Regions from separate parts of the Amycolatopsis sp. WGS_07 genome, predicted to be linked through region 2. Evidence: riboswitches for the same ligand, from Rfam matches in the RefSeq annotation. Region 2 holds a riboswitch; the other holds the start of a gene.
The links. Region 2 has a riboswitch for cobalamin ahead of metE (5-methyltetrahydropteroyltriglutamate--homocysteine S-methyltransferase). Riboswitches for the same ligand answer to the same signal wherever they lie in the genome.
Positions count from the first base shown of each region.

Region 1: another riboswitch for cobalamin. It lies ahead of RPX00_RS11575 (hypothetical protein); the one in region 2 lies ahead of metE (5-methyltetrahydropteroyltriglutamate--homocysteine S-methyltransferase).

Region 1 covers NZ_CP136053.1:2,484,532-2,487,898, reverse strand. Annotated here, with positions in the region: gene RPX00_RS11585 (GNAT family N-acetyltransferase) at 1-461, opposite strand, end outside; gene RPX00_RS11580 (Gfo/Idh/MocA family protein) at 644-1,540, opposite strand; cobalamin riboswitch at 1,588-1,718, shown strand; gene RPX00_RS11575 (hypothetical protein) at 1,731-2,387, shown strand; gene RPX00_RS11570 (CbiQ family ECF transporter T component) at 2,374-3,367, shown strand, end outside.
Region 2 covers NZ_CP136053.1:5,862,311-5,865,677, forward strand. Annotated here, with positions in the region: gene metE (5-methyltetrahydropteroyltriglutamate--homocysteine S-methyltransferase) at 1-1,677, opposite strand, end outside; cobalamin riboswitch at 1,781-1,989, opposite strand; gene RPX00_RS27750 (ribonucleotide-diphosphate reductase subunit beta) at 2,059-3,132, opposite strand; gene RPX00_RS27755 (ribonucleoside-diphosphate reductase subunit alpha) at 3,147-3,367, opposite strand, start outside.

The DNA.
Region 1 (3,367 bases), 3.4 Mb from region 2:
GTCAGGTGTTCGCGGTTGCGTTCGACATCCCCGTCCGACACCTCCGGTGGCTCGCCGAACGCGACGTTCTGTACGGACCGCAGGCGGCGGAATTCGTCGTCGGACGATGGTTCGCGCAGCTGAAAGTGTTCCGGCACAACGCAATCGACGCGGTCTTCGGGGCCACAGGTCATCACGGGCACCCGGCGTTCCAGCGTGAAACCCTCGGCGACGAGGGCTGCCTCGACGGCCGGAGCGGCTTCGGTGAAGAACTCCAGCCGGGGCAGGAGATTTCGTTGCTGGTAGGCGGAAATCAGCCGAGCAATATCTGCGGACGAGGGTTGTGCGCCGTCGTCAGGGATGGCGTAGTTCTCCATCGGATGAGAGCTGTCTTGGGCGAACGTCGCCAGGAACGGGCCGATTCGCTCGGTGTCGCGGCCGAGGGGCGCGGTCGCGCGAACGTATGCCTGAAGGGCGGACATCTCTGGTGGAAGCCTTTCGAGAGGAAGGAAGGTGCGGCCGCATCAGGGCAGCACAAAACCGGGCCGGGCAGACCCACACCGAACAGCTCAGACCAGGCCGGAGTGGGCCGTGGCGGAGCACATAGGCATTCCTTCGTCCGAAGCGAAACTTCCCGCCCATCGTGTCAGGCCGGGCAAGTGAATTAACTGCGCAGCGCAGCGCGGGCCTGGTCCACGATCCGCGCCAGGTGCACGCCCCGGCGGACGTCGCACGGATGCGTGGTCGTTCCGCACGACACCATCGCGGCGAAATCGTCCAGCAGGGCGGTGTACGCGTCGTTCGCCGTGCCGGTGCGGCCGAGAGTGCGCAGGCCGTGGTCGCCGAACACCGAGTACTCAACCACCGTCGGCTGCACCGGCAGGCGCAGGCTGAGCGTCGCGGTGCTCGTGATGCCGCCTTCGTGTTCGAGCAGCAGTTGCCACAGGTCGTCGGGGCCGCGGTGGGTGGCGAGGACGCCGGTGATCGGGCCGAGGGCCGCGTCGATCAGGTCGAACGCGTGCGGGCCGATGTCGGCGAGCGCGCCGCCGGCTGGGTCCTGTCGCCACGCCGAGGACGCGTATTTGCCGCCGAGCAGGGCACCGGACAGCCAGCGCACGCTGCCGCCGCGCCAGCCGCCAGCGGCGGTGACACCCTCCAGCCAATCGCGCGTCTGCTGGGAGAACCGCAGCGTGAGCATCACCAGCGAGGCGACGCCCGCGGACGTCACGGCGTCGGCCAGACGCTGTGCCGCGGCCAGGTCGGAGGCGATCGGTTTCTCCAGGATCAGGTGCTTGCCCGCCTCGGCGGCCCGGGTGGCCAGTTCAGCCTGCACGGTCGGCGGTACGGCGAACGCGAGTGCGTCGACCTGCTCGAACAGCTCGTCCAGATCGCTGGTGGGCACGGCGTCATACGCCTGCGCCAGCGCGGAAGCGGCTTCCGGCCGTCGGCTCCACACGGCACTGAGCACGGTTCCTGGATGATCCGCGAGCCCGGGGGCGTGCACCGTGGTCGCCCACGGTCCGGTTCCGACGAGGCCGACGCGCAGCTGGTCCTGTCCCACGTCCGGAAGTGTAGGTGTGGCCGCGGTCGCTTCCGGCGGGGCCTGCGGTGCGTTAACGTCGACAAGTTCTTCGCCACGAACGGGGGAAGCCGGTGAGAATCCGGCGCTGGCCCGCAACCGTGAGCGGCCCCGCGAGGGACCGCGAGCCGGATCGCCCGTCGTGGTCCGATCGATGCGAGGTACATCTGACATGCGATTCGTGCACGCGCGGCACTGGGGGCGAATCCTCGCCGGCTGCGCTCTTCTCGTTGCTACCGGGTTGGGCGGGGCGTCCTCCGCCTCGGCGACCACGCCAGGCAAGGGCACCGCGGGGTACTGCCAGGACGACAATGGCGTCACGGTAGTCGTCGATTTCCAAGGCCTTGGCGGTGAAACCCTCATCCGGTGCGCTCCTGGCAAGCAGGAAAACGGCGTCACCGCGCTGCAAAACGCCGGGTTCGACCTCGCCGGAACCGGCAAGTACGGCTTGGCGGTGATGTGCAAAATCGAGGGCAAGCCCGCCGATCAGGCCTGCACGGACATGCCGCCGGAGAAGGCGTCGTGGAGCTTCTGGACCGCCACGAACGGCGGCAAATGGGCCTCGGCGCAGGTCGGTGCGCAGAGTTGGAAGCCGCCCGCCGGTGCGTTCGAGGGCTGGTCCTTCGCGATCGGCAAGGCCTACGCCGAGTATCCGCCGCCGCGCACCGAACCGGTGCGCAAAGCCAACGCGCCGGCACAGGCTCCGGCTCCGGCGTCCACTTCGGACAGTGGCTTCCCGTGGGGCCTGGTGATCGGCATCGTGGTCGTCGTGCTGCTTGTGGTGGCCGGGACGGTCGTCGCGGTGCGCCGCAGGCGTGCGGCGGAGTAGTCCGCGAGCGCTCCATCCCGGCGCGTGGTGGGTGTGGGCGCTCGCGCTCGCCGTCGCCGCGAGCCGGACCACGAACCCGCTCCTGCTCGCGCTGGTGATCGCCGTGGCCGGGTTCGTCGTGGTGCTCCGTCGCGGCGACGCGCCGTGGGCGCTCGCGTTTCGGATGTACGCCTGGGTCGCCGGGGTGATCCTGCTGTCGCGCGTGCTTTTCCGGATCCTGATCGGCGGCGAGGACGGCGGGCACGTCCTGTTCACGCTGCCGGCTATCCAGCTGCCGAGCGTCGCCGCCGGTATCCAGCTCCTCGGCCCCACCTCGGCCGAGGAGCTGCTCGGCGGGCTGTACGACGGACTCCGGCTGGCCACGATCGTCCTCTGCGTCGGAGCCGCGAACGCGCTGGCGAACCCGAAGCGCCTGCTCAAGGCGGTTCCCGGGGCGCTGTATGAGGTCGGGACGGCGGTCACCGTCGCATTGTCCGTGGCACCGCAGCTGGTCGAAAGCGTGCAGCGGGTGCGCCGCGCGCGTCGGCTGCGGGCGGGCCGGACGCGCGGCCTGCGGTTCGTGAAGGGGATTTTCGTGCCGGTGCTGGCCGACGCCATGGACCGGTCGCTGCAGCTCGCGGCGGCCATGGATTCCCGTGGCTACGGGCGGCGCGGCTACCTCTCGCCGCGGGTCCGGATGGTGATCGCGATCTGCGTCCTGGCCGGGCTGGTCGGCGTCGCGGTCGGGGTTTACGGCGTGCTCGACGGGTCCGCTTCGTGGCTCGGCGTGCCGATGCTCGTCGCCGGTCTGGCGCTGGCCGCCGCCGGATTCATCCTGGGCGGACGGCAGATCCGGCGCACGACCTACCGGCCCGACCCGTGGCGGCTGCCGGAGACGCTGGTCGCGCTGTGCGGCGTCGCGACCGCGGTGCTCGTGCTGCTCGCCGACCCGGTTTCGCTCACCACCCCGGCCAGCCCGCCGACCTGGCCGGAGCTGCCGC
Region 2 (3,367 bases):
CGTGACCGGACCGGTCAGCATGCCCTTCACCGGCCGGTCGGTGCGGCTTTGCGCGTACCGCGCCCACTCGACGGTCATCGGCTCCGGCCGCGAGACGTCGCCGAAGAGGATCGGCGGCCGGACGCACCGGGAGCCGTACGACTGGACCCAGCCGGCCGCGGTCGCCGCGAATCCGGTCAGCTGTTCGGCGAAGTACTGGACCATGTCGTTGCGTTCGGGTTCGCCGTGCACGAGGACGTCGAGCCCGAGATCCTCTTGCAGCCGCACGACGCGCTCGATCTCGGTGCGCATCGCGTCGCGGTAGGCGGTGTCGTCGAGTTTGCCCGCGCGGTGTGCGGCTCGGGCTCGGCGTACCTCGCCGGTCTGCGGGAAGGAGCCGATCGTCGTGGTCGGCAGCGGCGGCAGGTTCAGCGCTTTCTGTTGTGCTGCAGCACGTTCGGCGTACGGCGTGCGGACGGTGTCCTCCGGCTGGAGTGCCGCGACGCGGGCTCGGACGTTGGCGTCGTTCAGTTCCTTGGCCCCGGCCCGGTCGGCGACTGCGGCCCGTGCTGGGCTGAGGTCCACGTTCTCGCCGCGCAAGGCTTGGCCGAGCAGGACGACCTCGTCCACCTTTTGGCGGGCGAACGCGAGCCAGCTCTTCAAGCGTGGGTCGAGAGTTGTCTCCGCTTCCACGTCGTAGGGCACGTGCAGAAGTGAGCAGGAGGTCGAGATGCTCACGTGTGCTGCGGTGTCCCTCAGCCGTGCCGCGCGGGCAAGCGCGACGCCGGGGTCGGTGCGCCAGACATTACGTCCGTCTACGACTCCGGCTAGTACTTCCTTGTCGCGCAACGCTCCTTCCGCGGCGACCTTGTCTACAAAGGACGCGTCGGTGACCAGGTCGACGGCTATAGCTTCGATGGGGGAGCGGGCCAGGACGCCTAGCGCGCGGCCGAGTCCGCCGAAGTATCCGGCGGCTAGCAGCTTCGGCCGGTGGTTTTCCTTGGCCAGCCAGTGGTAGGCGCGGGTGAGCGCGTTGAACTCCGGCGTGGTCCGGTCTGCTGCGAAGGCTGGTTCGTCCAGTTGGACCCACTCGACGCCTTCGTCGGCCAGTTTGCCCAGGAGTTCGGCGTACGCGGGCAGCAGTTCGTCCAGCAGGTCCAGCGGGGTGAAGCCGGGCTCGGTCGATTTGGCCAGCAGCAGGAAGGTGACTGGGCCGACGAGTACCGGGCGCGGGGTGATGCCGAGTGTCCTAGCCTCGCGGACTTCGTCGATCGGGGCGGTGCCGGTGCGGGTGAAGCGGGAGTCCGGGCCCAATTCCGGGACTAGGTAGTGGTAGTTGGTGTCGAACCACTTCGTCATTTCGAGGGCGGGCGCGTCTGGGACTCCGCGGGCGGCGGCGAAGTAGGTGTCCAGCGGGGACAGGCCCAGGCGGGTGAAGCGGCCGGGCAGTGCGCCGAAGAGGGCGGCGGTGTCCAGGACCTGGTCGTAGAGGGAGAAAGTGCTCGACGGGATGGAGTCGAGGCCCTGGTCGCGCAGGGTCGTCCAGGTCTGCTCGCGCAGCCGCCGCCCGGTGGCCAGCAGGTCTTTCTCGGTGCTGGTGCCTGCCCAGTAGGACTCTAAGGCCCGTTTCAGTTCGCGGGACGGGCCGATGCGCGGGTAGCCCGTCACGGTGGCGCCGATGGTGTTCACAGCATGCATCCTCACGTGCTCGCCGGAAGAGTCCGGGCACGGGGAAAACCGTGCTTCGGTCGTGCCTTTTCCCGCGAGGCCTGGACTCACGCACGCCGTCGGCGTGCGTGCCATTGGCAGGTATTCGGACTCGTGGGCGTGTCGTTCGGCCTACCGGCCGTCGCTTCCCGGGCTGGGCGCCCAGTGCTTTACCGCGTTCGCGGTGACGGCTTTCGTTCCCACATACCGCTGCGGGGCAGTCCCGGATTCGCACCGGGTTCCCTGTTGCCTCGCCCCTGCGCGACCTTGCGAAAAAGCTCGGCCACGCACTGGCGAACCAGTGGCGTGGCCGAGCTTAGCGGTTCCGGCGCGGATCCGGCACAAGCCGGACGCGGCTCCCGGAGAGCGGGATCAGTCCCAGTCGAGCGCTCCGCCGGACTGGTATTCGATGACGCGGGTCTCGAAGAAGTTCTTCTCCTTCTTCAGGTCCATCGCCTCCGACATCCACGGGAACGGGTTCTCGTTCTCGCCGTAGATCGGGGCCAGCCCGATCTGCTGGGCGCGCCGGTCGGTGATGAAGTGCATGTACTGCTCGCACAGGTCCGCCGACAGGCCGAGCATGCCGCGCGGCATGGTGTCGCGGGCGTACTTCACCTCGAGTTCGCACGCGTCCTGCAGCATTCCGCGCACCTCGGCCTGGAACTCCTCGGTCCACAGGTGCGGGTTCTCGATCTTGATCTGGTTGATGCAGTCGATGCCGAAGTTCAGGTGGATCGACTCGTCGCGCAGGATGTACTGGTACTGCTCGGCGATGCCGACCATCTTGTTCCGCCGGCCGAGCGACAGGATCTGCGCGAAACCGGTGTAGAACCACATGCCCTCGAAGATCACGTAGAACGCCACGAGGTCGCGCAGGAACGCCTGGTCGGCCTCCGGCGTGCCGGTCTCGAAGTCCGGGTTCTCCAGGTTCTGCGTGTACTTCAGCGCCCACGCGTCCTTGTCCGAAATGGACGGGACCTCGCGGTACATGTTGAACAGCTCGCCCTCGACCAGGCCGAGGCTTTCGCAGATGTACTGGAATGTGTGCGTGTGCACGGCCTCCTCGAAGGCCTGGCGCAGCAGGTACTGGCGGCACTCCGGGTTGGTGATCTGCCGGTACACCGCGAGCACGATGTTGTTGGCCACCAAGGACTCCGCCGTGGCGAAGAAGCCGAGGTTGCGCTTGAGCATCTGCCGCTCGTCCTCGGTGAGGCCGTCCGGCGACTTCCACAGCGCGATGTCGGCCTGCATCGCGACCTCGGTCGGCATCCAGTGGTTGTTGCACGCCGCGAGGTACTTGTCCCAGGCCCACCGGTACTTCATCGGCAGCAGCTGGTTCACGTCGGCGCGCGCGTTGATCATCCGCTTGTCGTCGACGTTGATCCGGGCCGCGCCGACCTCGATCTCGCCGAGGCCGGTCGCGTCGGTCGTTTCCACGTTGGTCATGGTTCAGGGATTCCTTACTGGCAGGCTTCGCAGTCGGGGTCGTCGATCCGGCAGGCAGCGCCCTCGGCGGCGACGAAGTCGACGTCGGTCTTCGGCATCTCCTTCGGCTCCGCCGGGACGGCCGCGGCGGGCGACGGCGACGGCGCGGGGGAGGCGGCCGGGACCGCGGCGGACGGCGACGGCGACGGGGCCGGGGAAGGCGCGGCGGCCGGGGCAGCGGCAGCCGGGGCGGCCG